Regions from separate parts of the Simplicispira sp. 125 genome, predicted to be linked through region 1. Evidence: predicted binding sites of a transcription regulator. Region 1 holds the regulator's gene; each other region holds the start of a gene.
The links. Region 1 encodes FNR, which switches genes on or off when oxygen is low (the NO sensors DNR and NnrR bind a similar motif). Its sites were predicted from a motif close to TTGATNNNNATCAA; they were not measured.
Positions count from the first base shown of each region.

Region 2: ubiM (5-demethoxyubiquinol-8 5-hydroxylase UbiM) is a predicted target of FNR. The motif match lies at 3,995-4,008, and genes of this name have one in related genera.
Region 3: C8D04_RS05365 (DUF2892 domain-containing protein) is a predicted target of FNR. The motif match lies at 3,098-3,111, and genes of this name have one in related genera.
Region 4: C8D04_RS04085 (DUF2189 domain-containing protein) is a predicted target of FNR. The motif match lies at 2,930-2,943, and genes of this name have one in related genera.

Region 1 is NZ_QEKM01000001.1:342,052-349,778, forward strand. It holds gene C8D04_RS01635 (TonB-dependent siderophore receptor) at 1-518, opposite strand, end outside; gene C8D04_RS19170 (SWIB/MDM2 domain-containing protein) at 855-1,172, opposite strand; gene fnr (fumarate/nitrate reduction transcriptional regulator Fnr) at 1,336-2,058, opposite strand; gene hemN (oxygen-independent coproporphyrinogen III oxidase) at 2,279-3,661, shown strand; gene C8D04_RS01655 (sulfite exporter TauE/SafE family protein) at 3,667-4,395, shown strand; gene C8D04_RS01660 (HD domain-containing phosphohydrolase) at 4,530-5,834, shown strand; gene C8D04_RS01665 (EAL domain-containing protein) at 5,831-7,727, shown strand, end outside.
Region 2 is NZ_QEKM01000001.1:1,725,437-1,733,163, forward strand. It holds gene C8D04_RS07945 (pseudouridine synthase) at 1-543, shown strand, start outside; gene C8D04_RS07950 (succinylglutamate desuccinylase/aspartoacylase family protein) at 524-1,462, opposite strand; gene C8D04_RS18660 (hypothetical protein) at 1,747-1,890, shown strand; gene ylqF (ribosome biogenesis GTPase YlqF) at 1,912-2,862, opposite strand; gene C8D04_RS07960 (prenyltransferase) at 2,906-3,787, opposite strand; gene ubiM (5-demethoxyubiquinol-8 5-hydroxylase UbiM) at 4,045-5,256, shown strand; gene gshA (glutamate--cysteine ligase) at 5,357-6,886, opposite strand; gene C8D04_RS07975 (SDR family NAD(P)-dependent oxidoreductase) at 7,019-7,727, opposite strand, start outside.
Region 3 is NZ_QEKM01000001.1:1,175,077-1,182,803, reverse strand. It holds gene C8D04_RS05390 (VOC family protein) at 1-197, shown strand, start outside; gene bioB (biotin synthase BioB) at 578-1,606, shown strand; gene C8D04_RS05380 (DUF2892 domain-containing protein) at 1,727-1,921, opposite strand; gene C8D04_RS05375 (OsmC family protein) at 1,974-2,420, opposite strand; gene C8D04_RS05370 (rhodanese-like domain-containing protein) at 2,454-2,759, opposite strand; gene C8D04_RS05365 (DUF2892 domain-containing protein) at 2,775-2,984, opposite strand; gene C8D04_RS05360 (metalloregulator ArsR/SmtB family transcription factor) at 3,119-3,463, shown strand; gene gloA (lactoylglutathione lyase) at 3,781-4,194, shown strand; gene C8D04_RS05350 (GGDEF domain-containing protein) at 4,263-5,444, opposite strand; gene C8D04_RS18640 (hypothetical protein) at 5,564-5,725, shown strand; gene C8D04_RS05345 (hypothetical protein) at 5,740-6,420, opposite strand; gene C8D04_RS05340 (MlaD family protein) at 6,417-7,400, opposite strand; gene C8D04_RS05335 (ABC transporter permease) at 7,421-7,727, opposite strand, start outside.
Region 4 is NZ_QEKM01000001.1:876,422-884,148, reverse strand. It holds partial or broken gene C8D04_RS04105 (IS1595 family transposase) at 1-331, opposite strand, end outside; gene C8D04_RS04100 (ABC transporter ATP-binding protein) at 441-1,136, opposite strand; gene C8D04_RS04095 (arylesterase) at 1,135-1,818, shown strand; gene C8D04_RS04090 (hypothetical protein) at 1,848-2,036, opposite strand; gene C8D04_RS04085 (DUF2189 domain-containing protein) at 2,095-2,883, opposite strand; gene C8D04_RS04080 (PLP-dependent transferase) at 2,990-4,219, opposite strand; gene C8D04_RS04075 (BON domain-containing protein) at 4,254-4,790, opposite strand; gene C8D04_RS04070 (SulP family inorganic anion transporter) at 4,912-6,606, shown strand; gene C8D04_RS04065 (GGDEF domain-containing protein) at 6,624-7,382, shown strand; gene C8D04_RS04060 (MinD/ParA family protein) at 7,393-7,727, shown strand, end outside.

The sequences.
Region 1 (7,727 bases):
CCGGTGAGGCGGTTTTCCTTGCCGGTGCCCAGGGTGTACGAGACTTCGTGCTGGTCGATCAGCAAAGGCGCCTTGTTGACCTGGTTGACCACGCCGCCGGTCGAGCCCTTGCCAAACAACATGGAGGCCGAGCCCTTGAGCACTTCGACGCGGTCGAGGTTGAAGGTGTCGCGTTCGTACAGTGGAGCATCCTTCATGCCATCGGTGTAGATGTCCCCCGCCTGGCCGAGCGAGAACCCGCGCAGGCGCACGTCTTCTTCACCCGTTTCGCCGGACTGGAAGGTCACGCCCGCCGTGGTGCGCAGCACTTCGCGGAAGTCATCCTGGTTGCGGTCGTTCATCAACTTTTCGGTGAATACGGTGACCGATTGCGGGATGTCGCGGATGTCCTGATTTCCCTTGCCCACGGTAGTTTTCTTCACCCGCACGGTGTCCTTGCTCTGGATCTCCGCCGTGTCTTTCACGGTCACCGTGGACAGGGTGGCCGCGTTATCGGTGGTTTGGGCCCAACTGCTCATGGACGCTGCGAGCATCAGTGCGCCCAGCGGAATCAGGGCCTTTTCAGCAGCAGGGGAATATGCGTTGTGCAAAAGCGTTGCGGAACGCTGCTGCGTGGGTTTCTTTGCCAAAGTGGCCTCCGTTGGTTGGAAATGCAATGGACACCGCAGAAGGTGTCGCCAAGGTGGAGCGCTAGGCAGTGGCTGGCAAAGGCGTGGCTGTGCGGGTATCGCGCACAAGGATGTTAAATCAAACGATAGTCATTATCATTCGTGTTGATGTATTTTCGCCACAGGATCAGATCAAACAGACGAAAAAAAGCCGGCAAAGCCGGCTTTGGGGAGCGCAGTCGCTCGTTATTTCACGTGCTTGCCAATCAGGCCGGCCATTTCGAACATGGACACCTGGGGTTTGCCAAAGATTTCCTTGAGCTTGGCATCGGCATTGATCATGCGTTTGTTGGCGGCGTCCTGCAGGTTGTTGGCCTTGATGTAGACCCACAGCTTGCTGATGACCTCGGTGCGTGGCAGCGGTGCTGCACCCACGACAGCCGCCAGGGCGGGGCTGGGCGTCAGGGCTTTCATGAACGCGGCGTTAGGGGTGCGCTTCTTGGCGGGAGCAGCGGTCTTGGCAGCAGCGGCTGGTGTGGCCGGGGCTTTTTTTGCAGTTGCCATGTTGGGAATTTCCTTGTTGGGATGGGTCAATGCACCAGCGAAAACCTGCTTTTCCACTGGCATACGGAATGCTACTGGTAAAAAATCGGCTTTCCAAGCGGGTTCAGGGTTTTTTTGCTTCGCCATGTTGCAGCATTGCGATGGCGGCGCTTTTGTGGGCGCGCTAGTGACAGGCTTGCTGGCTATTGACGATGCGTTTGAGGGCATCGGGGCTCAAAATACGCACATGGCGCTGCTTGACCTCGACAATGCCTTCTTCCACAAATTTTGAGAAAGTGCGGCTCACGGTCTCAAGTTTCAGGCCCAGGTAGCTGCCGATTTCTTCGCGCGTCATGCGCAGCACCAACTCTGACTGCGAGAACCCGCGTGCATGCAGGCGCTGCACCAGGTTGAGCAAAAAGGCGGCCAATCGCTCTTCAGCGCGCATGCTGCCCAGCAGCAACATGACGCCGTGCTCACGCACGATCTCGCGGCTCATGATTTTGTGCACGTGGTGCTGCAGGGCGTTGACTTCGCGCGACAGTTCTTCAATGCGGTCGAAGGGCATGACGCAGACTTCGGCGTCTTCGAGGGCCACTGCATCGCAGGTATGGTGGTCGTTGACGATGCCGTCCAGGCCGATGATCTCGCCGGCCATTTGAAAGCCTGTGACCTGGTCGCGCCCGTCCTCGGTCGCTACGCAGGTCTTGAAGAAGCCTGTGCGGATGGCAAACAGCGAGGTGAACTGTTCGCCATTGCGGAACAGCGTGGTGCCACGCTTGATCTTTCGCCGTACCGCCACGACATCGTCAATGCGCTTGAGTTGTTCGTCGTTCAGACCCACCGGCATGCACAATTCACGCAAATTGCAGTTCGAACACGCAACCTTGAACGCCTGGGGTGTCATGTGAACGGGTACCTGTCCGGTTTCAGACAGAGCGCCCGACGACTCGTCGGCATGGGATGCGGGGACGATGGAGATGCGGGTTGGGGCTGACATAAGTCAAATTATCACCCATTCTGCATTTTTGCCAGAACAGAGCCAGTAGCTCCAACAGGTGCTTGACCAAAATCAAGATTCGAGCCGCTAATCTGGGGCACATTAGAAAAGCCAGCTAGGAACCTAAATGACTGTTGTAACCCCTGAATTGCTCACCCGGTTTGATGTATCGGGACCCCGTTACACCTCGTACCCCACCGCTGACCGCTTTGTTGATGCCTTCGGTGAGGACGAATACGTGCTGGCCCTGCAGCAGCGCAGGCAAAGCGCCGTGGGCAAGGCCTTGCCCTTGTCGGTGTACGTTCACATCCCGTTTTGCGAGTCGCTGTGCTATTACTGCGCCTGCAACAAGATCATTACCAAGCACCATGATCGTGCTGATGTGTATCTGCGCTATTTGAACCGCGAGATTGAGTTACACACGGCGCACTGCGGCGTGGGCCAGGTGGTCAGCCAGATCCACTTGGGTGGCGGCACGCCCACCTTTCTCTCCGATGAGGGGCTGCGTGACCTCATGGGCATGCTGCGCAACCATTTCACTTTGGTGCCCGGCGGTGAGTATTCGATCGAGGTCGACCCCCGTACCGTGGATGCAGATCGGCTGGCCCTGCTGCACGAACTGGGATTCAACCGCCTGAGCTTCGGTGTGCAGGATTTCGACCCTGAAGTGCAGAAAGCCGTGCACCGCATCCAGCCCAAGGAGCAGGTTTTTTCCCTGGTCGAGTCGGCGCGCTCCATTGGCTTTGATTCCATCAACGTCGACCTGATTTACGGCTTGCCCAAGCAAACCCCTGATTCATTCGACCGCACGCTGGCGCAGGTAGCCGAGTTGCGCCCCGACCGCATTGCGCTGTATGCCTACGCCCATTTGCCCGAGCGCTTCAAGCCGCAACGGCGCATTGTGTGGGCAGACCTGCCCATGGCATCGGCCAAGGTGTCGATGCTGTCGCGTTCGCTGGAGGCATTCAGCGCAGCGGGCTATGTTTATGTGGGCATGGACCATTTCGCACTGCCGGACGATGCGCTGGCCATCGCCAAGCGCCAGGGGCGTCTGCACCGCAACTTCCAGGGTTACAGCACGCAGCCCGACTGCGACCTGATTGCCCTGGGGGTTTCTGCAATTGGCCGCGTGGGCGCTACCTATAGCCAGAACGCCAAAACCCTGGACGACTATTACGATCGGCTCAACCAGGGCCACCTGCCGGTGGTACGCGGCCTGGCGCTGACGCGCGACGACCTGGTGCGCCGTGCCGTCATCATGGCTTTGATGTGCCAGGGAGAATTGCTTTTTGAACCCATGGAGCAATCCTGGCTGATTGACTTTCGCACTTACTTTGCCACCGAGTTGGAGCAGTTGAAGGAGATGGAGGGGCAAGGCCTTGTTGTCCTGGGTCCTGAGGGCATCGAAGTGACGGCAATGGGTTGGTACTTTGTGCGGGGCATTGCCATGGTGTTTGACCGGTATCTGCAAGCCGACAAGAACAGAGCGCGGTTTTCCCGCATCATCTAAACCCCATGTTGGCTTCCTTGGCCTCGACTGCGTTGCTCATGGGGCTCGCAGGCGGGCCTCATTGTCTTGCCATGTGCGCCGCGCCGTGCTCTGTCGTGACCGGCCAGGCGCTGCCGCAGGTGCCTGACCAGGCGACCGAACATACACTGCATTGGCTGCCCCGCCCGGGCGGTTTGGCCCGCAGACTGGTGGCATACCACAGCGGGCGATTATTAGGCTATGCGGCCGTGGGTGCGTTGGCTGCCATGGCCATGCAGAGTCTGGCGTGGATGACGCAACACACGGCAGCGTTGCGCCCGGTCTGGACGTTCATGCATGTGGCCGTGCTCGCCTGGGGCCTGATGATGGTGCTGCAGGCACGCCAGCCGGCATGGGTGGAGCAGGCAGGACGCAGCGTGTGGAATCGTGTCCGGCCATTGGTGCAGGCGCCGGGAGGCGTGTTTGTCACCGGATTTCTATGGGCCTTGATGCCTTGCGGGCTGCTGTATTCGGCCTTGCTGGTGGCGGCCCTGAGTGGTGGCGCGTGGCAGGGAGCGCTGAGCATGGCGCTGTTTGGCGTGGGTAGCGGCTTGTGGTTGTTGGCTGGCCCGTGGCTGTGGCAGCACTTGCGTGTACGCATGAATGTCCTGCGCGCCAGTTGGGGGACCCGGTTTGCGGGTTTCTTGTTGATGGCTGTGGCCTGCTGGGCCTTGTGGATGGACCTGGTATACCGGCCGTCGCTGATCTGTCAGTAATAGAAACCGCGTTATCTCAGTCCTTTTGTGGCGCAAAAGCGCCATTGGGGCGATGTCAGCAAAAGTATCTCCAGATGGCTTGATAATGGGGCGCGCATTCCTTTCACGGGCCTTTTCCGCGACGCACCTCTGCAATGGATGACAACACCGCCATACCTATCGCCATAGACCAATTGCGTATTGGTATGTACATCCAGCTCGGACTGAACTGGATGAGCCATCCTTTTCCCGTCAGCAGCTTCCGCATTGCCTCAGAGTCCCAGATCGAGATTCTGCGCGGATTGGGTCTTGCAGAAGTCCGCTACGTTCCTGCCAAGAGCGATCCTGCCCCCGCTACAGCGCTACTAGAGAAGGCGGCGACGTCCCTTGATCAGCGCCAGCAAAAAAATGGCACGGCGTCGGCCAGCCCTGCGACAGAGCAGGAAGATTCGGCCCTGCGGTTGCGGTTGCAGTTGCTGGAGCAGCATCGTCGGCTGGACGCCTGTGACCAGCGGTTCATGGCGGCCACGCGCAACTACCGCAAGCTCGTCGAGAAGGTGGAGGGCGGGCCTATGCTGGCGCGTCTTGAAAGCGAGGCGCTGGTCACCGACTGTGTGCAGGAGTTACTGCAAAACACGGAATCCGTGATCAGTCTGCTGTCCGAGGGCGTGGGCGAGCGCAATGCCTTGCATCCGGTCAACGTCATGGTGCTTTGTCTGCTGATGGGCAAGGCGCAAGGACTGTCGCCCGAGGGCATGCAGGACCTGGGTATGGCCGGGTTGTTGCATGACATCGGCAAGATGCGCTTGCCAGAATCCGTGAATGGCCCGCAGGAGGGGATGACACCGGCAGAGCAGGCCCGCTACCGCAGCCATGTGGGTGAATCTGTGCGTCTGGGCCAAAGCATGGGTTTGTCCAGCGGCGTGCTGCTGGCCATTGCGCAGCACCATGAAATGGCCGATGGCAGTGGTTTCCCCCTGCGGCTCAAGGGCGAGGAGTTGTGCCAGGCGGGGCGTACCCTGTCGTTGGTGAATCACTACGAGCGTTTGTGCAACCCGGGTCGCACAACCCCGGCCCTGACGCCCCATGAAGCCCTCTCCGTCATGTTTGCGCAGCAAAAAGGGTATTTCGATGCCGTTGTGCTGGGCACCTTCATTCGAATGATGGGCGTGTATCCCCCGGGCTCGGTGGTGCAGCTGGTCAATGACCGCTATGCCATGGTGGTGTCGGTCAATTCCTCGCGGCCCTTGCGCCCCCGGGTGATCGTTCATGATGACCGCGTCCCCCGGGACGAGGCACTGATTCTGGATCTGGAAAGCATGCCTGAACTGGGTATTCGTCGCAGTCTTCGTCCCTCGCAATTGCCCCGGGAGTCACTTGAATATTTGTCGCCGCGCAAGCGCATTTGCTACTTCTTCGAAAGAGCCGTAGACCAGGCTGCTGTCGGGGAACGGGTGTGAGCTGCGGCGCGCAAGAGAGTCTCTGGCAAGCTGCGTTTGACGGATTGCAAGAAGCTGTCTGGCTGGTGGATGCATGCGCGCGCACCATCGTTTTTGCCAACCAGCGTGCCGCGCAGCTGGTGGGTTTGCCCAGAGCCGCCCTGATAGGCGTGCCGGTGGAGCGTCTGGCGGCTACCCCCGAAGACCAGTGTTTCTGGTCCGACACTGAAGAGGTGCTGACCCAGGGCATTCATTCCATGACCAGCCTGCTGCGGGGCGACGGCCAGTTGGTTCCGGTCGAGCGCAAGGTGGTGCCGTTCCGTGCGGAGGGAGCCCGGGTGTTGCTGCTGGTCAGCATGGTCGATTGCAGCGCCCGCCAGGCGGTCGAACGCGACCTGGAGACCTTGCTGGCAGAGTTGCGCGCCACGCTGGATTCGGCTGCCGATGGCATGCTGGTCTGCGGGCTGCACGGGGAAGTACGGGCTTTCAACCAGCGCCTGGTACAAATATGGGGCATGCCCCAAGAACTGCTGCTGCAACGCAATGACGACCAGGTGCATGCCTTTCTGGCCTCGCGCGTACGGCATCCTGATACCTACCGGGCTCGGCTGGAAGCAATTGCCACAGACGCTCAGGGGCAGAGCCAGGACGTGATCGAACTGCAGGGTGGCCGGCTCTTGGAGCGGCGCAGCGTGCCCCAGTGGAGCCATGGCGGGGTGACGGGACGGGTCTATTCGTTTCGTGACATCACGCTGGAGGTACAGGCGCAAACCGCCTTGCGCCTGGCGGCCAGGGTGTTTGATTCGAGCCCTTATCCAATTTTCATTGCCGACGACCAGCATCGCCTGGTACGACTTAATCCAGCCTGCGAACAGCTTTTTGGACGCACCAGCCAAAGCCTGCAAAGGTGCGATGTGGTCGGTTTTCTGGGTGTAGGCGCGGCCCGCCAGTTCATGGAGGGTGTGCAGGCCGAGTGGCAGCATGGAGGCCTGTGGAAAGGCGAGTTATGGCTGCCCCGCGAAGACGACAGTGGTTGTGCGATCCATCTCTCCTGGGTGGTGCTGCGCGACAAGGAGGGTAGGATTGAGCAAAGCATTGGCTTCGTGCGTGACCTGACCCAGCAGCATGCCGCGCAGAAACGTATCGACGAACTTGCCTACAGCGATGCCCTCACCGGGCTACCCAATCGGCTTTTGCTGTCGCAAAAAGTGGACTCCGCCATCCGCGCGGCACGGCCAGACGGCACGGGCTTCGCCATCCTGTTCCTGGATCTCGATCGGTTCAAGGTCATCAACGATTCTCTGGGCCATCTTTTTGGTGACAAGGTGCTGCAGTTGGTCACCACACGCTTGCAAACCTGCCTGCGCCAGACCGACATGCTGTGCCGCATTGGTGGTGATGAATTTGCCATGTACCTGCATGCAGGCGATGCTTCGGGCGCCGAGCAGGTGGCGCGCCGCATGCTCGATGTCATGCGCCACCCTTTCACACTTGATGGCATGGGGTTTTCCATCCAGTGCAGCATCGGAGTGTCCCTGTATCCCCAGGACGGCCGGTCTCTGGACGAGCTGATCAAGCAGGCCGACACAGCCATGTACCGGGTGAAGGAGCGTGGGCGCGGCAGTTTTGGTTTTTACCAGCCGCAAATGAATGCCAATCTGCTGGAACGGATGCAGATGGAGCACGCCATGCGCCACGCTCTGGAGAACCAGCGCATGAGTGTGCACTACCAGCCCCAGGTGGATATGGCCTCAGGCCGCATCATTGGTGCGGAGGCCCTTTTGCGCTGGACGGACCCGGACCTGGGCTGTGTCGGGCCGGGCGTTTTCATTCCGTTGGCCGAGGAAACAGGCTATATCGTCCCCCTGGGGGCGTGGGTGCTGGAGCAGGCCGTGCAGGAGGCCGTGCGCTGGA
Region 2 (7,727 bases), 1.4 Mb from region 1:
GCGCGCGCGCTGTCGCAGGCCTTTGAACACCATGCCGTGCGCAAGCGCTACCTGGCCATGGTGCGCGGCTGGTTCCCAGGGAGCGCCGAGGTAGACCATGCCCTGCGACCCGACGATGCCCCCCCAGATGCTCCCGCCCAGCCTGCCCAGACGCACTTGCGCAGCCTAGCGCACCTGGAGCTGCCCGAGTCCAGCGACCCGCGCTTTGCACACACACGCGCCTCACTGGTGCAAGCGGTGCCACTGACTGGGCGGCGCCACCAGATTCGCCGCCACCTCAAGCACCTGGCCCACCCCATCATCGGCGACGCCACGCACGGCAAAGGCCCGCTGAACCGCTGGTGGGCCACCCGTCTGGGCCAGCAGCGCCTGTGGCTGCACGCCTGGCAACTGGCGCTGCCCCACCCCGTTACCGGCGAATGGCTGGAACTGGACAGCGGGCTCCTGCAGCCCGGCACTGCCACCGCCGACATCGGCGACTGGCATCGGCTGCTGGAGCAGCAGCCCTGGGCTCTGCCCCTGCTCAGACCAACGGCCGCGTAAGGTACACCGCCTCACGCCCCACGATAGGCTCCCGGGTCGGCATGAAGATGGTGCAGCCATCGCAGGGCGCGCGGACGTCATGCGGGCCGTCGGTGGCAATGAGGTCACCTTGGGCAAACACCTCAAAGCCCACCAGGGGCCGCACAAAACGGAAGTTCGCCGTGCGCACCATGCAAGTCTCCAGCAGCTCGAACCGCCGTTGCACCAAAGGTTCGGCTTGTTGCCCCGTGCGCTCGATCAGACCGAAATGCGCCAGAAAATCCAGCGCCGCCACCGTGGCCACATCGGCCGCACTCTGGCGAAAATGCTGGCCGCACTCCACCACCAGGGCGACCCCATGCCCATCGTCCTGGCCGTGGCGCCCGTGCTGGATCAGCGGCGTGCCCGAACCCAGCCCGCTGGGCATCACCAGGTGCACCGGCGGGCGCCCCAACGCCATGGCGGCAGCAGCGTTGCGCGCATAGCCGGGGTAGACCCAGAAGGGCTCCACGTCCTGGCTGGTGGAATGAATATCCAGAATATGGTCGGCCGCCGACACCACGGGCCGCAGTTCACGCGCGCGGCGCATTTCCGGGCTGTCCAGCGGACCATCGAGCTCCAGGGCGGACCAGACGCGGTTGAGGTTGTGCTCCAGCTGGCGGCTCTCGAACGGACGGGCCGGGTCGAACGATTCATAGGCCGCCACATTGGCAAAGCTGATGGTCAACGTGCCCACCAGGGGGCGTATGCCCGTGTCGAGCAGGTGCGTTGCAGCCACCATCCCACAAATCTCATTGCCATGCGTCAGCGCATTGACCAGCACATGGGGGCCTGGCTTTCCAGACGCAAACCGGTGCACATAGTCAATGCCGATGTTGCCCTGGCGATAGGCCGACAGGTCGCGTGGCAGAACTTCAAAAATCGGAGGGTGGTGTGTCATGCAGGGAATTCCTTATGAGGGGGCCGCAGCCTATTGCGCAGAACCAGAAGGCTGGCGGATTTGGAGATCGTCGGCTGCCCACCGGCCGCTGCGGTCCATTTTGGGCTGGGCCGCTCCATGGCAGAGCATGGCTGCACCGTGAACCCGCGGAGGCGGCATCCAAAGTCATTCTGACGCAAACCCTGAGCACTGGGCGAGCAAGGTCACCAGGCTAGTGCGTGGGCGATCATTTGTGGCTTACCATCGGCCCAGCGGTCCCATCCCGAGACCCACAAGGAGAACCCATGGCCAAAGGTCAGATGCACAACAACAAGATGGCGAAGAAGCCCAAAAAGGATACTTCGCTGCCCAAGGAGTCGTCCGGCTCCGACCGCCCCACGCCGCCCGTTACGGCCGTGATCCCAAAGGGCAAGACCAAAGCGGCCTAAAAGGCACGAAGGCGGCGCGGCTCAGGACTCCCGAATGCCGCTGCCTTTTTTCTTCCGGTCTTCGCGGGCCTGCTTTTTCGCATCGCGCTCAGCATCGCGCAGCACCCCGGCGGCCTGCCAGGCCTCGAATTCTTCCGGCGTCTCCAGCGTGATGCGGCCCAAGGTGGCCGTGCGGAAATCGGTCATCACGATCTCGGCGGACTTTTGCACATTCACCCGCCCGCCGGTCATCACCGCGCCGCGCTTGCGGCCAATGGCTTCGAGCAAGGCGTCATCGGGCATGGCGGCCAAAGCAGCGGGCGCCAGGCCCAACTTGTACCGTGCCTCAAGCTGCGCGGCATAGCGTGTCTGCAGGCGGCGCAACAGCTCCAGCGCCACCAGTTCTTCGTCATAGGCATTGCGCCCCACCGCACCACTGGCCGCCAGGTTGTAACCGCTCTCGATCACGCTGATACGCGGCCAGAGCATGCCGGGTGTATCCCACAGATAGAAGTCGTCAGCCAGCGTGATGCGCTGCTCCAGCTTCGTAATGCCGGCCTCGTCACCCGTTTTGGCCTGGCGCTTGTTGGAGAGCGTGTTGATCAGGGTGGATTTGCCCACATTGGGCACCCCACAGATCAGCACACGCATAGGCTTGGCCATGCCGCCGCGGTTGGGGGCCAGCAAGTGGCACCCGTCGATGAGCTTGCGCGCCGGCGCGGGCTCGGAGGCATCCAGCGCCAGCGCATGCGTACCGCTTCGGGCGTTGTACCAGGCCAGCCAGGCTTCGGTACGCGCGGGGTCGGCCACATCCTGTTTGTTCAACACCTTGAGCGTGGGCTTGTGCCCCGTCAGCTCGGCCAGCAGCGGATTGGCGCTGGAGCCGGGCAGACGGGCATCCAGCACCTCGATCACGACATCAATGTCCTTGATGCGCTCGGTGATCGCTTTCTTGGTCAAGTGCATGTGACCGGGGAACCACTGGATGGACATTTTCTTATTCTTTCAAAATCGGTTGTACCGCATGCAGGCCATTTCAGCGCCCGGCCCACCAGAGCCCGACTGCCAACGCCAGCCCATGCACCACGGCGGCTGCAATACCCAGCACCAGGGCCGGGCGCAGCCGCTCGGGGTTGCCCGACCAGCGCAACAGCAGAACGGCCGCCGCGATGGACAGCGGCAGAGCCGCCAGCGCCCACAGCGCAGACTGCGGCAGCACGCGCACCAGCACCGCTGCCGCCAGCAGGGCGTGCGCCCCTACAGCCAGCGCAAGATACAGCCAGGCTGCGCGCGTGGGGCCCAGGCGCACCATGAGTGTACGTTTGCCCACCTGCGCATCGGGCACTGCATCCGGAAAACCATTGGCCACCAGGATGTTGGCAATCAACAGCGCATAGCTGGCCGCCGCCGCCAGGGGCGCCGGAGCGAAATGGCCGCGCTGCACATAGTCAGCCCCCACCACCACCAGCCCCCAGGCCAAACCCACAGCCAGCTCGCCCAGGCCGCGCGACATCAGCGCCAGCGGCGGCATCGAATACGTCCAGCCCAGCAACACACCCGCCAGACCGACCAGCACCAGCGCGGGGCCGCTGTACAGCGCCAGCCACAAGCCACCTGCTGCCACCAAAGCCAGCAGCACCTGCGCCAAGGTACGCATGGCGCTCGCTTGCACCGCGCCACTTTGCACCAGGCGCGAGCCACCGGTGAACGGGAAAAGGCCTTGCGTGTTGGCTGCATCGGCACCGTTCAGGGCGTCGGCATGGTCGTTCAGCATATTCGCCGCCGCATGTGCCAGCAGCGCCAGTACCAGTGTGACCCATGCCCGCGGACCGGACACGCCGCCCCCCGCAGACGCCGCCGAGGCCACGCCAATCAGGCAGCCCACGGCCGTAATGACGAGAAAGCCGGGGCGCGACATGCGCAGCGCCAATACAAATGGATGGGGGTGCAAACGCAAAAAATTAGAGAACCACATGCCATTCCAGAATATTCATTTGCACAAAGAAAGTAACTACATATTTGATAGCTGCTTGCGCTTTATTCACGGGCGAAAACAGCATTTTTCATCTAAAACCACAGCCGCAGCATGGTCCGCCTGCATTGTCACCCACCGGCCACCCAGGTCTTGACCCCCATCAATGCATGGCTTTGGGCCCCAGGTTAGTGTCACCCGCCATGGACTACGACATCTTGATCAGCGGCGCCGGCCCTGCGGGCCTGTGCCTGGCACGCTCTCTTTCGGGCCACGGCCTGCGCGTGGGCGTGGTGGAGCAGCAGCCCCTGGCCGCCATTGAAAACCCCGCCTACGACGGGCGCGAGATCGCACTGACGCAGCAGTCAGCGCAAATGCTGCGCGACCTGGGGCTGTGGGACCGCATCGTGGCGGACGAGCCCAGCGCCTTTTCACCCCTGCGCGATGCACAGGTCCTCAACGGCCCCTCGCCTTTTGCCATGGTGATCGACCACCAGCTCTCACAACACAGCGAACTGGGCTGGTTGGTGTCCAACCACCTGATCCGGCGCGCAGCCTTCCAGGAACTGCACGCCGCACAGCAAAAGCACCACGACATCACCCTGCTGGCAGGTGAGCAAGTAGCCCGCGCCCATACCGACGCCAGCGCGGCGCATGTCACCCTGGCCAGTGGCAAGCAGCTTCGCGCACGCCTGCTGGTGGCGGCTGACAGCCGCTTCTCGGCCACGCGCCGCGCCCTGGGTATTGGCGCCGACATGCACGACCTTGGCCGCTCGATGTTGCTGTGCACCATGGCGCACGCGCTGCCGCACCAGCATGTGGCTTGGGAGTGGTTCGGCTATGGCCAGACGCTGGCACTGCTGCCCATGAACGATGACCCTGTCACGGGCGCCCACCGCTCCTGCGTGGTGCTCACGCTGGCGCACCACACACTGGAAGCCCTGCAGGAGATGGATGAAACGGCATTCGGCGCAGAGTTGACACGCCGCTTTGACAACCGCCTGGGCGCCATGCAGCTGGCCAGCACACGCCACCTGTATCCACTGGTCGGCGTGCGCCCGCACCGCCTGGTGGCGCCGCGCTTTGCCTGCGTGGGCGATGCGGCTGTAGGCATGCACCCGGTGACGGCGCACGGCTTTAACTTTGGTCTGCGGGGCATCGCCACACTGGCTGGCGAGTTGCGCGCCGCGCATGCTGCGGGCCACGACATTGCCGCGCCCGAACTGCTGGCGCGCTACGAGCGCGCACACCGCCGCGCCACGCTGCCGCTGTACCTGGCAACGACTTTGATTGCCCGCCTGTACACCACGGACCACCCGCCCGCCCGCCTGCTGCGCGATGCCGCCCTGCGCCTGGCGCAGAACTTTCCGCCCTTCAAACGGATGGTGGCAGCCACGCTGTCAGGGCGGCACTGACGGCATGCGCAAGCCCGGCGGGCCTTCAGCACAACGGCAATACTGAACAAATCCCCCAGGGGGGCGCATTGCGCGCCTGAGGGACTTGCGCAGTAGCGCCTTAACCCAACTCCTCCACAGCCATGTACTGCTCGCGCCAGGCCTCAAACGGCAGGCTGTCCGCCGCTTCAATGTCTTTCTGCGCGGCCAGCGAATGGTTGGCCATGGCCACGTAGCGGGCCTGCTGCTCCGCAGACCAAGGCTCTTGCAACAGCACATCGCGTGCCATGCGCGCCTGCTGGCAGGCAAACGCCGAGAAGCCATGGCCGTGCTCCCGGGCCATGCGGTCCAGCACACGGGCCGAGGGGGTGTTCTGGGGGGACGCCATCAGCGCCTGGGCACCCCGCAAGGCGTCGCCATAGTCGCTGACGCCATGCGTGGCATCCAGGGCCGCCGCCAGCGGAGCGCACTGCACCAGGATCTCGCTGCCCCATTCGACCAGCGGCACACTGCGACCATTGCGCTGCAGGCACAGGCCTGGCTCGCGCCCGCGCTCTGCGGTCAGGTGCTGGTTGTGTTTGAGTTCCGCAATTTCGGCCGGAGTGTCGGGTGGACTGTCCTGCAGCAGGCAGTGCAGCAAAAACACATCCAACAGCCGCATGGTGGAAGCGGCGATACCCACGGGCACGAACGGGTCCAGGTCCATCAGCCGCACCTCGACATATTCCACCCCGCGTTCGCGCAACGCATGGAGCGGGCGCTCACCCGAGCGCACGGTGCGTTTGGCGCGGATGGTGCCGTAGAACTCGTTCTCGATCTGCAGCAGACTGGTGCCCAACTGGTTGTAGTCGCCGCCGGGGTTGCGCACACCCACGGTCTCGTAGGCCGGATAGGGTTGCGTAAGCGCGGCATGCAGTGAATCAGCGTAGCCCTTTAAGCTGTTGTAGCTCACCGCCAGGGTGGCCTGCGCATCGCTCTGGTATCCCAGGCGCCCCATGCGCAGCGAGGTGGCATGCGGCAGGTAAAGCGAATGCCCGTCGTCGCCCAGGGGCTGCAAACTGTGCTCTCGTCCTTGCACAAAGCAGGAACACAGCGCAGGTGAAGCCCCGAACAGATACAGCAGCACAAAGGCATGGCGACGAAAGTTGCGGATCAGGGCGAAATACTCGTCGCTGCCCAGGCCGGGCATCGACCAGTTGTAGTGGATACCCGAGATGGTCTGCATGCGCCGCCCATAGCGGTGGCCCAGGCCCATGCGGTAGATGCTTTTGGCGCGCCCGATGTTGGAGCTGCCGTAGCGCGCCAACGGAATGGTCTCGTCCGTCGGCAGGTTGCAAGGCATGCTGGAAACCCAGAGCATTTCCCCACTCTGCGCCTGCAGCACGCGGTACACGAACTGGTGGATTTCTGTCAGTTCGTTCAGGCAATCCTGCACCCCCGGGTGGGCGGCGGTGATCAGCTCGATCTGCGACTCGCTGTAGTCGGTGGTGATGTGCGGGTGCGTGAGGGCCGAGCCCAGCGCCAGCGGATGCGGCGTCAGGGCCAGGCCGCACGTGGGCAGCACGCGCAGGCCCTCCTTCTCGATGCCGCGGCGGATACCCGCCAGGCGCTCGGGTGGGTGGGCGCTGATTTTTTCCTGCAATGTGCTCATGGATCGGTACCGTTTCTTTGCGTCGGCCCGGAACTTAGCATGCCCTGCACAGCCGCGCCCGGTGCGGGACAAGTGCGGGCACATCCACAAAAACCAAGGTATCGGTTGCGCCTGCTGCCTGCGGGGGCGGTGTCAGCCCCCGGCCGCCATGGCCTTTTGCACCTCAATCGTCCCCTGGGCGGCACCGCTTTGCGGCACCTGTTCGTCGGTGCGGTCCGTGACGCCAGCCAGGCGTGCGGCCAGTTGCTCGGGGGTATCCGCCCCCAGGCCGATGTGCACGCCTTGCGTGAGGGTGATGTGCGCCGCCTCGAAAGAGCCACCGCCCGCGCAGAGAATCGTGCGTGTCGGCGCGCTTTCGTGCGCCAGCACCAGCATGGCGGGCACCACGGCTTCGGGTTTGAGCGCGTCCAGGATTTGCGGTGGAAACAAGGCCTCCGTCATGCGCGTGGCCGCCGTGGGCGCCAGCGCGTTCACACGGATGTTGTACTTGGCGCCCTCGATGGCCAGCGTCTGCATCAGGCCCACCTGGGCCAGCTTGGCCGCGCCGTAGTTGCTCTGGCCAAAGTTACCATACAGGCCCGTGGACGAGGTGGTCATCACAATGCGGCCATAGTTCTGCGCCACCATGTGCGCCCACACGGCCTTGCAGCAGTGGGCCGCGCCCATGAGGTGCACGTCCACCACCAGGCGGAAATCTGCCATGTCCATCTTCGAAAAGGACTTGTCGCGCAGGATGCCTGCGTTGTTCACCAGCACATCCACCCGGCCCCAAGCGTCGATGGCCTGCTGCACCATGGCCTGCACGGCCTCGAAGTCGGTGACCGACGCACCGTTGGCCAGC
Region 3 (7,727 bases), 830 kb from region 1:
ACGACCTGGCCGCCGCCGTGGAATGGCTCACGGCCCAGGGTGTGCGCTTTGCGCCCGGCGGCGTGCGCAAAGGTGCGGCCGGGTATGACATCTGCTTTTTGCACCCCAAGAGCAACGACGAATTTCCGATCGCGGGCGAGGGCGTGCTGATCGAGCTGGTGCAGGCGCCACCCGAAGTGATTTCTGCCCTGGGCTGATTTCCATCTTTCACTCTGACCGAGGGCACAGCCACGCAACGCCCATCAGGTTTGCTGTGCAATCGGCGCACGTTGCGCGACGAAGCGCGACGCTGCTGCAACGGCGGCGATTGTGTGGTCATCTCCCTTCATTTCAGGGTGATTTTGCGTTGAGATGGGTGTATTTTTGGTGGCTTTTATTTGGCAGTATTTGTTACTTTGTGGCGCACATTCAGACTGTTTCAAAAGGCAAAATGTTCTAAAACTGGTGTGCTAGCGCCCATAAATGTTGGCGTGATTTGCGACTTATGTTGCTCTTCCAGGTAGCCTTCATCTCCAAAGGAGTCTCTGTGAAAACCCCACCAATCCATCAACCCGTGCAGGTGCATCTGCCCGTCCAAATGCCGCCCCCCCAGGGCCCCTGGACAGTGGACGCCGTACAGTCCCTGCTCGACAAACCCCTGTTGGAGCTGTTGTTCGAAGCCCAGACCGTGCACCGCCAGCACTGGCCAGCCGGTGACATTGAGTTGGCGGCACTGCTATCGGTCAAAACAGGTGGGTGCCCCGAAAACTGCGGCTACTGCCCCCAGTCGGCCGAGTTCGATACGGGCGTAAAGGCACAAAAACTGCTCGAAGTGGACGAAGTGTTGCGCGCCGCGCAGGCCGCCAAAGATGCGGGTGCCACGCGCTTTTGCATGGGCGCTGCGTGGCGTGCCCCCAAAGACCGCGACATTGAAAAAGTGGCCGCGCTGATTGGCGCCGTCAAAGGGCTGGGCCTGCAAACCTGCGCCACGCTGGGCATGCTTGAATCGCACCAGGCGCAGGCGCTCAAGCAAGCGGGGCTGGACTATTACAACCACAACCTGGACACGGCGCCCGAGTACTACCAGGACGTGGTGAGCACCCGCCAGTACCAGGACCGGCTCGATACCTTGCAGCATGTGCGCGCCGCCGGTATCAGCGTGTGCTGCGGCGGCATCGTGGGCATGGGCGAAGCGCCGGTGCACCGCGCCAGTCTGATTGCACAGCTGGCCAACCTCAACCCTTACCCGGATTCAGTACCCATCAACAACCTGGTGCGCGTTCCCGGCACGCCGCTGGCCGACAGCGACCCTATCGACCCTTTCGATTTTGTGCGCATGATCGCTGTGGCCCGCATCACCATGCCCCAGGCGCGCGTGCGCCTCTCGGCCGGGCGCCAGCAAATGGGCGAGGCCGTGCAGGCCCTGTGCTTCATGGCCGGGGCCAATTCCATCTTTTATGGGGAAAAACTGCTGGTGACGGGCAACCCCGATGCGGGCGCCGATAGGCAATTGCTGCATAAACTGGGGCTGAAAAGCCACCAGACCACGAAGGCACCCCTTGCAGGCGCTGTTGCAGCCAGCGGCTGTGGCGGCAATTGCCAGTGCGCAGAAGGTGTTGCGGCCTGACAGACAGGGAAGGTGGGCGCAAAAAAACGGCCACACCAATGGGGTGTCGGCCGTTTTTTGCTACTAAAAACAGAGCTATAAGCGCTTATTTATAAAGCGCTAGAAGCTCTTTTTACTAGATTAAGGTTTCTTCATCGGGCAGGTCTTGATGCCCAGCAGCGTATAGGCCGGGCAGAAACCAAACAGGCCTGTGGCCACAGGCACTACACCAATCCAGCCCCACAAACCCACCGTGCCGGTAGCGGCCAGGCCAATCAGCACCAGGCCTACCACCACACGCAGAACACGATCCCAGCTTCCCACATTGATTGACATTTCATTTCCCCTTAGTTGATGGTGGCGACCCGTGGAGAGGCGCCGTTTGGATTCATTTCAGGCGCACGCCCTCGGCATCAATGACCTGCAGCTCGATCGCAATACCCTGGCCCACACTTTGCGTCACGGTGCAGAACGCCTCAAACTGGTCCAGCACCCGATCCAGGTGCTGCAACGAAGCGGCAGCCACCCCCAGCTTCAGTACGGCCGTCATCTTGAGCACGCGCAGGCGCTTTTCTTCGTTGCGGCCCACTTCGGCGGTCACCGTGCACTCCATCGGCTCGGGGGCTTGTTTGAACTTGCGCAGCGCAAACAGCAGCGAGTCGGACAGACAGTTGCCCACGGCAGCGGCCAGCAATTGGACCGGCGACGGCCCCTGCCCGCCGCCCAGCGGCGCTGGCTCATCGGCCGCCAGGACGGCAATGCCATTGCCAAAATCCACGTTGAATTGGTAGTCTTTTTGCTGCCGCAGGGTGATTTGAACCAGGTTATCGCTCATGCCAAAGCCTTTATCGTTGGAGTGTTCAAGAGGTCAGAGACGGCGGATGCCGCGTCCTGTCTGCAATGCCACGGCGCCCACTGAGCCGCCATTGACCGCTTGGGTATAGCCCAACTGGCGCATCCATTGCAAGGCCATGCCTGAGCGCGCACCCGACAGGCAGTACAGCACCATCGGCGCAGTCTTGTCAGGTAGCAGCAAGAGCGCATCCTGCGCCAGGCGCTCGAGCGGTAAATGCACTGCGCCATCCACATGCCCCGATTCGAACTCGGAACGCGAGCGCACATCCACCAGCGTAGGGGCAGGGGGCGGCTGAGGGGATTCGTGCAACAGGGTCATGGCGTAGTCTTTGGATCAGCAGCCGGGCTGTGCACCGAGCTTGCGCAGCATGGTTTCCATCAAACACCATTTGGTCAGCCCGCTTTGCATGATGTTGAGACCCACAAAGGCGGTAAAGGCCAACCACCATTGGCTGACAAAGATGGGGCTGCCGGGAATGCCCAGCGCCAACGAGAGAAGAATGAACAGGCCTGCGACCAAACGGACAATTTGCCAGGATTTCATGGGATACCTCACTGTTTTGTTGATGTGATTATTTAGCCAAACAACTAAATAGTCAACTGGCGTATTATGTGGGCAGGCCGGAACAGATGTGGTGTTCAACCGATCGAATGGCCTTGACCCCCAGCAAATTTGCCATGAAGAACCTGCCCCCAGAAGCCATCACGCAAGTTGCCGCGTACTTTCAGACGCTGGCGGAGCCCACGCGCCTGCGCATCCTGAACCTTTTGCGTGAAGGCGAGCGCAACGTGGGCGAGTTGGCCCAGTTGTGCGGCTACACGGCAGCCAACGTCTCGCGCCACCTGAGCCTGATGACGCAACAGGGCTTTGTCGAGCGCGAAAGTCGAGGCACCAGCGTGTACTACCGCATCGCAGACCCGTCGGTGTATGCGCTGTGTGACCTTGTCTGCGACAGCATTGCGCGCCAGTACGAACGCACGGCCAAACAACAGCATGCGATGTTTGGCAAGGGTGTCGCTTAAGGCGACCACAAAGCCTCTCTGGTGTTCCAGAACACTGTGGCGCGTCGGCCACGGTTTGTCGACTTGCATTTCGTAAATGCGCAGGAGCCGTTCTGACCCAGGGCGGCACCCAGGGCCGTGGCAGGAATGTAAAACTGTGAGTAGCGATGGGGTTTCTGTTTTAACAGTTAACATAATATACATCGTATCTAGTTAAACGGAAGATGGAGATCAAGCGTACTGGCTGGCATGCCCCCCGAATGGACGCTTTCTTCCCAGACCGGATTTGTCGTTGAAGCGGTCTGCCTGGTTTTTGATCTCACGGCACAATCACGAACATGAGAATCCTGCACACCATGCTGCGCGTTGGCAATCTCCAGCGCTCCATCGACTTCTATACCCAGGTACTGGGCATGCAACTGCTGCGCCAGTCTGAGAACCCCGACTACAAATACTCGCTCGCCTTCCTGGGCTTTGAGGGGGGCAACCCCGGCCAGGCCGAGATCGAGCTGACCTACAACTGGGGTACCGAGAGCTACGACCATGGCAATGCCTATGGCCATATTGCCCTGGGCGTGCCCGATGCCTATGCGGCCTGCGACAAGATCAAGGCCGCAGGCGGCAACGTGACCCGCGAGGCGGGTCCTGTCAAAGGCGGCAGCACCGTGATTGCGTTTGTGACCGACCCCGATGGTTACAAGATCGAGTTGATCCAGCGGGCTGAAGGTGAACACGGTGCTGGACTGCGCTGAAAACTCTTTATTTGATAGCTGCTGGCGCTTTACCAGTAAGCGTTAGAGCCAGTTTTAACTAAAATTTTTCAACGCACTTCCGGCGTTTTGATAACCACGCGGTTGCGTCCCTGTTCCTTGGCAAGGTACAGGGCTACGTCGGCCAACCGCAGTGCATCGTCCAGGGTTTGGTCGGCCTGTGGCTGCAGATAGGCCAGCCCGATGCTCAGGCTGACATGGGGCGCACCATCGGATGCGGCATGGGGAATCTGTAGTGCGGCGATGTCGTCACGCAGGCTCTCCAGAATGGACCGCATGTGGGCTTCGCTCAGGTTGTACCAAAGGCCGACGAACTCCTCGCCACCGTAGCGGGCCACGATGTCCAGGGGGCGGCCGGCGTGGTTGCCGACCACCTGCGCTACTTTCTTCAGGGTTTCGTCGCCTTCGGCATGGCCATAGTGGTCGTTATAGCGCTTGAAAAAATCCACATCCATCATGACGACGCCCAGCGCATGTTTTTCGCGCACCGCCTGGCGCCAGGTGCAGTTGGCCCGTGTACTGAAGGCGCGGCGGTTGAGCAAACCCGTCAGGAAGTCTTTCTCCGCCATGTCCTGCAACTGCTTTTGCGACAGAAGATTCTGGCGCATGGCCGATTCCAGAAAATGGTTGCCGACCGTGCCGATGACATTGGCTGTGCCCAGGAAGAAGGCGTTGTACAGCAGCACATTGCCTGCCAAGCCGGTGTGCAGTTCCATGCCTAGATAGGCCATGTACGTCGCCCAGCCGCACAGCACCGCTGGCCAAAAGCGGAGCCCGGTCAAAAAATAGAAGAAGAACGTGACCAGGATGATGCCTTCATAGGGCAGTGCAAAGGCATGTACCCGGGCCACCCAGATGATGCCCACCACGCCCAGACCGCAGGTCAAGGCCGCAATGGAGACAAGCGACTGCAAGTGTTGGTGCAGCCGGGCCTGGTAGGTGGCCAACCAGGTCAGAAAAAGCACTGGGAGCATCAGGCCCAGGCGCAAAGCCAGGATGGCGTTGCGTACCTGGGTGGGCAGGCTGATGGCATCGAGCACGGCAAACAACAGAAACAAAGCCATGGCCACCAGCAGGGCCCAGCGCATGCGCAGCAAAAAGACGCCCTGGTGGTAGCGCCGGAAATCCTCTTCCAGTCTGTCTTCAAAACCCAGTCGCAGCGCATGCAGACCCTCGGCCGGTGGTGGGGTTGGCACGCTGCGCTGGCTTGCCCTTTCCCTGGACTGGTTCACGAACGACTCCTATGGTTTAAAACGACGCCAATGCGGCTTTGTCTGACAGCCACAGCGGGCGATCGTTGCTGTAATAAGTTCACCATGCCTTGCAGACTTCGTTCACCCCAGCAACCCCTGTGCCATTACGCGCAGTCGCCGCGTTTGCGCTTGCCGTGGTGCTGGCCCTGGTGGCATCTGCTGCATTGCTGCTGCCTGAGGCGACGGTGCAGTCGGTCGATTCCATGGCAGGCAGTGTGGACGGTCTGGGGCTGGTGCTGAAAATGGCGGTCAGCGACTGACGCGCCTTCCCGTTTTACCCCCCGCCCTGCTCCACCACCGCAATGCGTCGGCGCAATTGCGCTGCGGCATCGCTCTGACCCGCCTGTTCAGCGCGCTGGGCTTGCAAGAGCAGCCAGGCGAGCAGCGGGCGACGCCAGCCCTGGGCGGACGCGGTGTCCGTGGCCAGTTGCATGGTTTGTGGATGGGCATGGCCAGTGCGAAGGAGCACACCCGCCGCCACCAAACGTGACATGGGGTCAGAGATGGCCGCCAGCGCCGTTGCCGCGTTGGCATCCGTGGCGGTTGCTACGGCCTGCTGGCTTTGCGGGAGCAAGGCCGCCGCCGAGGCGGGCAGCGTTCCAGCAAGGTAGTCGGCATAAGCCACTTGCGCCGCGCTCGCGTCGAGGCGCAGTGCTTCGAACGCGCTGCAGGGTTTCATTTCAAGGCTGGCGACCTGGGCAGCGCATTCCAGCAGATGCACCTGCGCCAGCAGCCCGGGTTGCCCGGTACGGGCCGTTTCTTGGCGCGCACGGGCAAACTCCAGTGTGGCCACGCGGGTCTCGCCGGCCAGATAGGCTTGCACAGCCTTTTGTGCTGCACCATGCGCGTTCATTTGCCAGTCAGGTACGGGTGGTTTGCTGGAGCACGCTGCCAGGGCCAGCGCCAGGCACAGGCCCCACGGGCGCCACAGAAGGTGTTGTGTGGTGGGTGTCATGGGAGTTTCAACTCCGTATCACGGGCAAAAGGCCATTTGCGGTTGACTTCGTTCACCAGCCCGTCAATTTTGCGCAGACTGGATTCGACCTCAGCGCGCAGCGCCCCCAGGTCGGCCGTGCCTTCGCGCACGTTGGCACCCACGGCCTGGGCCTCGGCCAGCACGGCATCGACCTTTTTCAGGCTCGCTCGGGTATCGGCCAGCAGGCCCCCGAGTTGCGCCACGGTGGCCTGCACTTCAGGCAGCACGCCACCAGGGCCAAACACCTGGGTATCTGCCTTGGCAGCCATGCCATCAATGCGTGCCAGCAGCGCGTTGGTGCGGTCCAGTGTTGCAACAATCTTGCGGGCATCCTGCTCGTTGCCCATCAGCACCTTGAGAGCGCCGCCCGGGCCCTTGAGTCGATCGGTCAGCTCTTTCACGTTGGCCATGCTGGCACCCAGAGCCGAGTCTTCGGCGGTGAGTGCGTTAAGGTTGCCCAGCAAGGTGCGTGCCTCTGACATAAGTTGCGGGATCTCGCCCGTGGCATCGCCCTTTAGCACGGGGCGCTCTGCGCCATCGAGCAACGGCGGATCCTGCAAGATACCGCTGTAAGCGCGGATGTTGGTGCCGCCCACCACGCCGCGCACCAGCGTGAAAATGCTGGAGACGCGCAACCAGTGCGCGTCTTTGCGTGGCACGTCGATCACGATGCGGGCATTGCCTTCATCGGCCAGTTCGATGCGGCGCACCCGCCCGATGGGAAAGCCCGAAAAAGTCATATCCATGCCCACCACGACACCCTCGGAATCGTCGGCGGTGAGCACCAGGGTTTGCGTGGGTTCGAACGCCCCCCGCGCGTACAGCAGGTACACGGCCGATCCCACGATCAGGGCCAGCGTAAAGAGCATTAACGCCATGGCCTTGAGTTCCAGGTGCGCCACAGGGCGCAGGCCGTCCTCGGCCATGGCGGCTGGTGGCTGTGGTGCGGGGTCTTGCATGGGCGCCGATTTCCTCAATATCAATAGTAGTTGCCTACGAGCGATGCCACTTCAATCAGCAGCAACACGGCAAACATGCGGGCCAGTCCGCCCAGTTCAGTGTCTTGCTGGGCGCCCTCTCCTGCGTCGTACATGCCGGCGGTCATGGGGATCAAGGCAACCGCCAGGCTGGAAAGCAGGGTTTTGATGCCGAACACCAGCGTGACGGCCGGTGAGAACACATGGCCGAACATGCGGGTGTAGCTGGGCAGGCCCGCCAGATTGAAGCCATATACGCCAAGATACGCCATGACCAGCGCCACCACGCACGACAACGCCGCCAGTGTG
Region 4 (7,727 bases), 530 kb from region 1:
CGCTTGAGCGCCAGGGCGCTTGAATGGCGTTCTTGTGCTGGGTGAGCAAATACATGGCCAGGAACCACAGCCGCAGGGGCAGATGGGTGTGCTCCATCACGGTGCCCACGATGCTCGAACTCTGGTAGCCGCAGATAAAGCACTCCCACAGCTGGCGGCCGATGCCATTGCGGGTGAGAAAGAAGCGCTTGCAGCCGCAGTGGGCACACTGCCAGCCGTGGGGCCAGCGGGCGGCCACCAAGGCGCGTTCGCACTGTTCTTCACGGCCGTAGAGAGCCTGGAACTGGGGCAGCGACAGGCCGCGCTGGAACTGGATGGCATTCATTGACATTGCCTGCTCCTTGGCCGATGACTCGGCACTGGTTGTTGGAGGGCTGGCAATGGCGGAACGTTCACGACGAACTGAGGTATGTCGCTAATCAGGCAAAAATATCCAAAATTCAGGCCATCGCCACACGCCCGGCTTCTATCGTGATGCAGCGCTCGCAACGCTGTGCAATGCCCCGGTCGTGCGTGACCAGCACCAGCGTGGTGCCTTGCTCGCGGTTGAGGTCGAACATGAGCTGCATGATGGTCTCGCCAGTGGCGAAATCAAGGCTTCCCGTGGGCTCGTCGGCCAGCAGCACCGCCGGCTGCACCACGAAGGCCCGCGCCAGCGCCACACGCTGCTGCTCGCCGCCTGAGAGTACCTTGGGGTAGTGGCCCAGGCGCTGGCCCAGGCCAACGTGTTCCAGCATCTCGGTCGCACGCTTGCGCGCATCGCGCCGGCCTGCCAGCTCCAGTGGAAGCATCACGTTTTCCAGCGCGGTCAAGTTGCCCATGAGCTGAAAGCTCTGGAACACGAAACCAATCTTCTGCGCCCGCAAGGCGGCACGGTCGTCCTCGCCCAGAGCGAACAGGTCCTGCCCATCCAGGCGCACCGTGCCGCGCGTGGGGGTATCGAGCCCGGCGATGATGGACAGCAGCGTACTCTTGCCCGAGCCCGACGCTCCAACGATGGCCACGGTTTCCCTGTGCGCCAGCCGGAAATCAATGTCGCGCAGAATGTCGAGCGTACCCGTGGAGTCGCTGACCGACTTGAACACATGCTCGACAGCAATGACGGGGTGCGCAGGTGGCGTAGAAGAATCAGACATGAATGATGAAAGGTGTTCGAACGTGAGAACAGATCGGCTTCGGCGCCACTTTATCCTGGGCTTGGCAGCCAGCCCACTGGCGGGGCTTTGCCTGGGAACGGCGCAGGCGTCTGCCAAGGGCAGTGGGCCAACGATCCTGGTGCTGGGCGACTCCCTCAGCGCGGAGTACGGCCTGGCCCGTGGTACGGGCTGGGTGGCCTTGCTGGAGAAACGCCTGGCCGACGAAAAGGTGGCCGCCACCGTGGTCAACGCCAGCGTCAGCGGCGATACCACGTCGGGCGGCCGGGCGCGCCTGCCCGCGCTGCTGGACAAGCACAAGCCTGCCGTGGTGGTGATCGAACTGGGTGGCAACGACGCATTGCGCGGCTTGCCTATGAAGAACACGCAGGACAATCTCTCCGCCATGGCACAGGCAGCGCAAAAGGCCGGTGCCAAGGTGCTGCTGGTGGGCATGCAGGTACCGCCCAACTACGGTAGCGACTATGCGCGGCGCTTTGCCGCTGCTTTTGGAGAGGTGGCGCGCCAGCACCAAACGGCGCTGGTGCCTTTTTTGCTGGAAGGTGTGGCCAACGGGCCAGACGCTACGGCCCTGTTCCAGCCCGACCGTATTCACCCCAATGCCCAGGCACATCCGATCATGCTCGGGAACGTGTGGCCCGCACTGCGCAAGTTGCTGCGCTGAACAAGGGCCTTGGGCAGGGTGGGCGTTTATCAGGACGGGGCGTTCTCGCCACCAGGGGCGGCGGGCTGGCCGGGATGGTTCTCGGCGACTCCATCGGAAGGGGCACCGTTGGTGTCATAGCGGGGGCCTGACGCCTTAGCGCGCAGTTTTTCTTCTTTTTTCTTCTTTTTTGCCAGCTCACGCTGGCGTTTTTCGTATCCGTAATTGGGGGTTGCCAAGGTGATTGCTCTCTCTAAAGTGGAGTCCCACTGTAACAGCTTGCCCTGTGAAGAGCCTTCATGACCCCACAGCCACAGGCACCGCCACGGCCGCACGATAGGCATGCCAGCTGGCATGACCCAACAAGGGACCGACCAGCAGCAGCCCTGCGCCCCAGAAAACCATGGACGCCACCACCAGCAACGTGATCAATGCCCCCCAGAGCAGCATGACTCCGGTGTTTTCCACCACCACCCGCATGCTGGTGATGCCTGCGGTGAGTGCATCGGTGTCACGGTCCAGGATCATGGGGATGGACACCACGCTGACGGAGAACACGATGGCCGCAAAAACGCCACCCACCACGGTGTAAACAGCGACGAAGCTCCAGTTCTGCAAATTGAAAATGGCTTGCACCACGCCCGTGGTGGAGGGCATGCCAGTGTTGAAGAACACAGCAAACACCACCAGGGACGCCCGGCCCCAGAGCAGTTCCAGCACGATGAGCACCAGCACCAGCATGCCCATGCTGCCCATGTGTTTGTCCCAGCAGGTGATGGACTGGCCCAGCTCAGGCTCCAAGCCTGCCTCGCGGCGGCGGCTGGTGTCGTACAGGCCCATGGCCAAAAAAGGCCCCAACAGCAAGCAGCCGCTGGCCATCGACATGACATATTCAGGCCGCGACCGGAACACCCAGCCCAACAGCAGTGCCATGCCCCAAAAGCAGGCGCCATAGAACAAGGCAATACCCGGGGCGCAACGCATGTCCTGCCAGCCGCGCTGCAGCCAGCGCCAAGGGTCGGCCCAACGCAACGCCTGCAAGACAATAGGTTGGGTGTCGCGGTCAGAGGCAGTGTGGGTCGTCATGGCATCCAGAGGTTGTTCACCCAATGTATGCCCTCATTGCCGCTTCTTGATCTATCTCAACCGATACCCTACTCTTTCAGTCTGTTGATGGAAGGCACATGCAGCCTCAACCAAAGGCACGCTGCATGGCCTGCTCCACATCGGCTTGCAAGTCCTGCACGGCTTCCAGCCCCATGGAAAACCGCACCAAGGTGCCCGGCCGCAGGTGCGGCGAGGGCTGGCTGCGCATGCTGCCCAGCTCGTAGGGAACCACCAGGCTCATGGGGCCGCCCCAGCTGTACCCCAGCTTGAAATACTCCAGGCCATCGCAGAAGGCATCCACCTGGGCTTGGGAATACCGCGCATCGATGACCACGCTGAACAGGCCAGCAGCCAGGCCTTCGCCATCCCGGGTTGCACCGCACAGGGCTTTCCAATGGGCATGGCCCGGCGAATCGGGCAATGCGGGGTGCAGCACCTGGGCCACAGGGGTCTGCTGCTGCATCCACCGAGCCAGGGTGCGCGCGGCCTGGTCGTGGGCGCGGTAGCGCAGGCCAATGCTCGGCAGCGCGCGCAGTATGGCCTCGGCGTCGTTAGCCCCCACGCCCAGTCCCAGGTGCATGTGGGTGCGCTGGATCTGATGGTGTAAGGCGGGGTCTCTTGTAATAACGCTACCCATAAGCACATCCCCACCGCCGCTGGGGTACTTGGTGAGGGCGTGCACGGACACATCCACCGCCAGGCTGCCACTGCCATCACCCAACAGGTCGAAGGGTGCAAACGCCAGGCCCGCCCCCCAGGTATTGTCCAGCGCGGTGGGCACCCCGTTGGCGCGGCAAATGCGCACCTGCTCGCACAGGTCCGGAAATTCAAGCGTCACCGAGCCGGGTGCCTCCAGCCAGACCAGACGGGTCGCAGGCGTGATCTTGGCAGCCAAATCGGCAGTATCCAGTGCATCGTAGAACACCTGGCGCACCCCAAACTGGGCCAAAGTGGTCGAACCCATGGCCTTGTTCGGCCCGTAAGCGTTATCGGGAACCAGCACTTCGTCGCCCGCCCTGAGCAGCGCCAGGGCGACATTGCCAATCGCCGCCAGTCCGCTGGGCACCAGCACACAGTGCAAACCACCTTCGAGCGTGCACAAGCGTTCTTCCAGGGTGAAGGTGGTAGGAGTGCCATGCAGCCCATAGGTATAGCCGCTCTTGTCTTTCCACTCGCGCGTGCGCAGTGCGGCAACGCTGGGGAATATGACAGTGGATGCCTTGAAAACGCCGGGCTGCGGCGCCGCAAAGCCCACAGGGGGCTGGTAAGAATGGTGAACAATGCGGGTGGACAGGTCGGGCGCGGTATCTTTCATGGCGCCATGGTAGCGCGCAGCCACCCGCGCTTGTTCACACCGTCAAATGGTTGATGACGGAGGTGACACCCTTCACCTCCCGCGCAATGGCGGCGGCACGTTCGCGTGCAGCATCCGAAGGCGCGGTGCCGTTGAGAGTGACCACGCCACTGCGGGTGTCCACGTCGATCTTCAGCGCACTGAGGTCGGAGTCCTTGGCCAGGCCGGCTTTCACCTGTGCCGTAATGCCTGCATCGCTGGCCAGTGTGGCGGCCGAACTGGCGGCATCACGTGCCATGGCGCCCGCCTCCTGCGCTGCGGCCTCCATTTTGTCGCCCGCTTTTTCCAGTCCTTTTTCAGCCGATTGCATGGCTTTTTCACCTTGGACCTTGGCGTCCTGGGCGGCTTGCTCAGCTTTCACCTTGGCATCCTGGGCCGCCTGCTCGGTCTTTTCGACAGCGTTGTCAATCTTCTGGCCGAGCGTAGCGTCTTGGGGCTTGTCGCAAGCGACCAGTCCAAAGGCCAGTGCGGAGACAGCCACCACAGTGGCGATACGTTGGGCTGCTCGATAGGAAAAATGCTCGTTGTTCATGAAGAGACTCCTCTCAAAAATGGGATGACTGGAACTTTAGAGTCCCGACCCCGCCTGCCGGGTCAGACAGGACGGATCACAGCGTAGGACAAAGGCTCATCATCGGCACGACAATGGCGGCATGCTGCCCGTCACCATGACCCGCTGGTTTCCCTTTCTGGCCTGGCCTCGGCCCGATCGCGAGCTTCTCAAGGGCGAATTCTGGGCAGGCCTGACCGTTGGCCTGATGCTCGTGCCCCAGGGCGTGGCCTACGCCGCACTGGCCGGCATGCCACTGGTCACGGGCATTTATGCCTCGCTCCTACCGGGCCTGGTGGCGGTGCTCTGGGGCTCGTCCACCCGGCTGGGTGTAGGCCCCACGGCCCTGACGAGCCTGCTCATCGGCACGTCTCTCAGCGGCCTGGCGGTGCCGGGCAGCGCGCAATGGGTGTCTCTTGCGGTGTGGATTGCGCTGCTGTCGGGCGCACTCCAGCTCGTACTGGGCCTGGTGCGGTTTGGCTGGCTGCTCAATCTGGTCACATCCCCCGTGCTCAGCGGTTTCACACAGGCAGCCGCCTTGCTGATTCTGGCCTCGCAACTGCCGGGCCTGCTGGGGTTGCACGTATCGCTGACCGAACTGATCGGCAGCCCCAGCCTACAGCATTTCGATGTGGCGGGCGCAGCCATGGGCCTGGGCAGCATTGCGGCGCTCTGGCTGGCACGCAAGCGTTGGCCCAGATTTCCGGCCGTGATCGTTGTCATGGGTGGTGCTGCACTCATCAGCAAGACCATGGGCTACGCCGAAGGTGGCGGCGCCGTGGTGGGGGTTCTGCCCTCCGGCCTGCCTCACCCCTTCTGGCCGGGCGCTTTGCCTTGGTCCACGCTGGGCGCACTCATCATGCCGGTGCTGGTGATCACCCTGGTCAGTTTTCTGGAAACGGCCTCTAGCGCAAAAGTAGACCACCAGAGCAGCGGAACACGCTGGAATGAAAACCAGGATCTGATGGCCCATGGCCTGGCCAAGATCAGTTCAGGCCTGTGCGGCGCCTTTGCCACCAGCGCCTCGTTTTCGCGTTCGGCCATCAACCTGTATGCCGGAGCCCGCACCGGCTGGGCCTCGGTGTTCTCCTGTGTCGTGGTGCTTGTCGCCTTGCTGTGGTTGACCCCTGCGCTGCACCATGTGCCGCAATCGGTGTTGGCCGCCGTCGTAGTAATGGCTATTACGGGCCTGATCAAACCCGCGACGCTGCATAAACTGTGGCGTATATCGCGGGTCGAGGCCTCCATCAGCGCTACGACCTTCGCCATCACCCTGGCCACAGCCCCTTATTTGTATTGGGGCGTACTGGTGGGCCTGTTGATGAACCTCAGCCACTATCTTTACCAACGCCTGCACCCCCGCATCATTGAAGTCGGCCTGCACCCCGACGGCAGTCTGCGCGACCGGCAGCTGTGGCAGCTCGCCCCGCTGGCCCCCGATTTGCTGGCCCTGCGCATGGACGCGGAACTGGACTTTGCATCGGCCAGCGCACTAGAGCGCTCAATGGCCGACCGAATGGCGGCCCGCCCGGGCCTGACCGATGTCTGCCTGTTTGCCCAGCCAATCAACCGCGTCGACGTGACCGGCGTGGAAACTTTCGCCCGGCTGCAGGCACTGGTCTTGCGCGAAGGTTGCACACTGCACATCAGCGGGCTCAAACTGCCGATCGAGCAGGTACTGGAGCGCGCAGGGGTTTTAACCCCCGGACCCAAGCTGCGCATGTACCGCACCGATGCGGATGCCCTGCGAGCACTACGCCAGCTACAACCACCCGATGCACAGGTACACTCGGACTGAATTGACCCTTGTAACACGTGGCCAAAATCGCTCCCCTTCTCTCTGTTGACCTGCGCGACCTGCGCCTGGATACAGCTGCCGCTTTGCTCGGCCGTGGGGAGATTCCTCCGACGGGCACCACGCCGGCGCAGTACCTGCAAAGAATGATTGACGGGCTGTGCGACCTTTCCCTGCGCGACCCACTCACTGGCCTGGCCAATCGACGCCAGTTCCAGGCCGTACTCGAGCGGGAAATCGATCGCGTCACCCGATCGGGCGAAGCCGCATTGCTGCTGATGCTCGACATCGACCATTTCAAGCATGTGAATGACACCTACGGCCACCTGGCCGGTGACAAGGTGCTGCAGGCCGTGGCGAACACGTTGACACAATGCGTGCGGCCCATGGACACCCTGGCCCGGTATGGTGGCGAAGAATTTGCTGTGGTGTTGCCCGCCTGCCAGGCAGCCTTTGGCAAAGCGGTGGCCGAGCGCATCCGCCGCACCATCGCTACGACGCCCGTGCGCATCGACTCCAACACCGAGTTGAGCATCACCATCAGCGTGGGCGGGGCTTATGCCTTGCAATGGATTCGCTCGACCACTCCGCTTTGGACGGATCGGGCCGACCACCTGCTCTACCGGGCCAAGGCCGAAGGACGCAACCGCGTGTGCATCGAAGAACAGCCTGACAGCACTGTCACCGCAGAGGAAAAGGGCATGCTTTTTGGCCCTCTTTACACTCCATCTGGATGGGGCGACCTGAACTCCCTGAACCTCAATGACAGCGCCCACTGAAAGCAAGAAAATGAGCGACGCGCCGTCCCCCTCCACCACAGCGCCTGTCCCCGGCACACCGGCGACACAGCCCCCGGGCGCACGCATCATTGCCATCACCAGTGGCAAGGGTGGCGTGGGCAAGACCTTTGTTTCGGCCAATTTGGCTGCGGCACTTACCCGCCGTGGCCTGCGCGTGCTGGTGCTTGATGCCGACCTGGGCCTGGCCAACCTCGACGTGGTGCTCAACCTGCACCCGAAAATCACGCTGCATGACGTGTTCATCGGCAAGTCGAGCCTGGACGACGCCGTGATCGCAGCGCCCGGCGGTTTTTCCGTGGTATTGGCAGGCTCGGGCATGGTCGA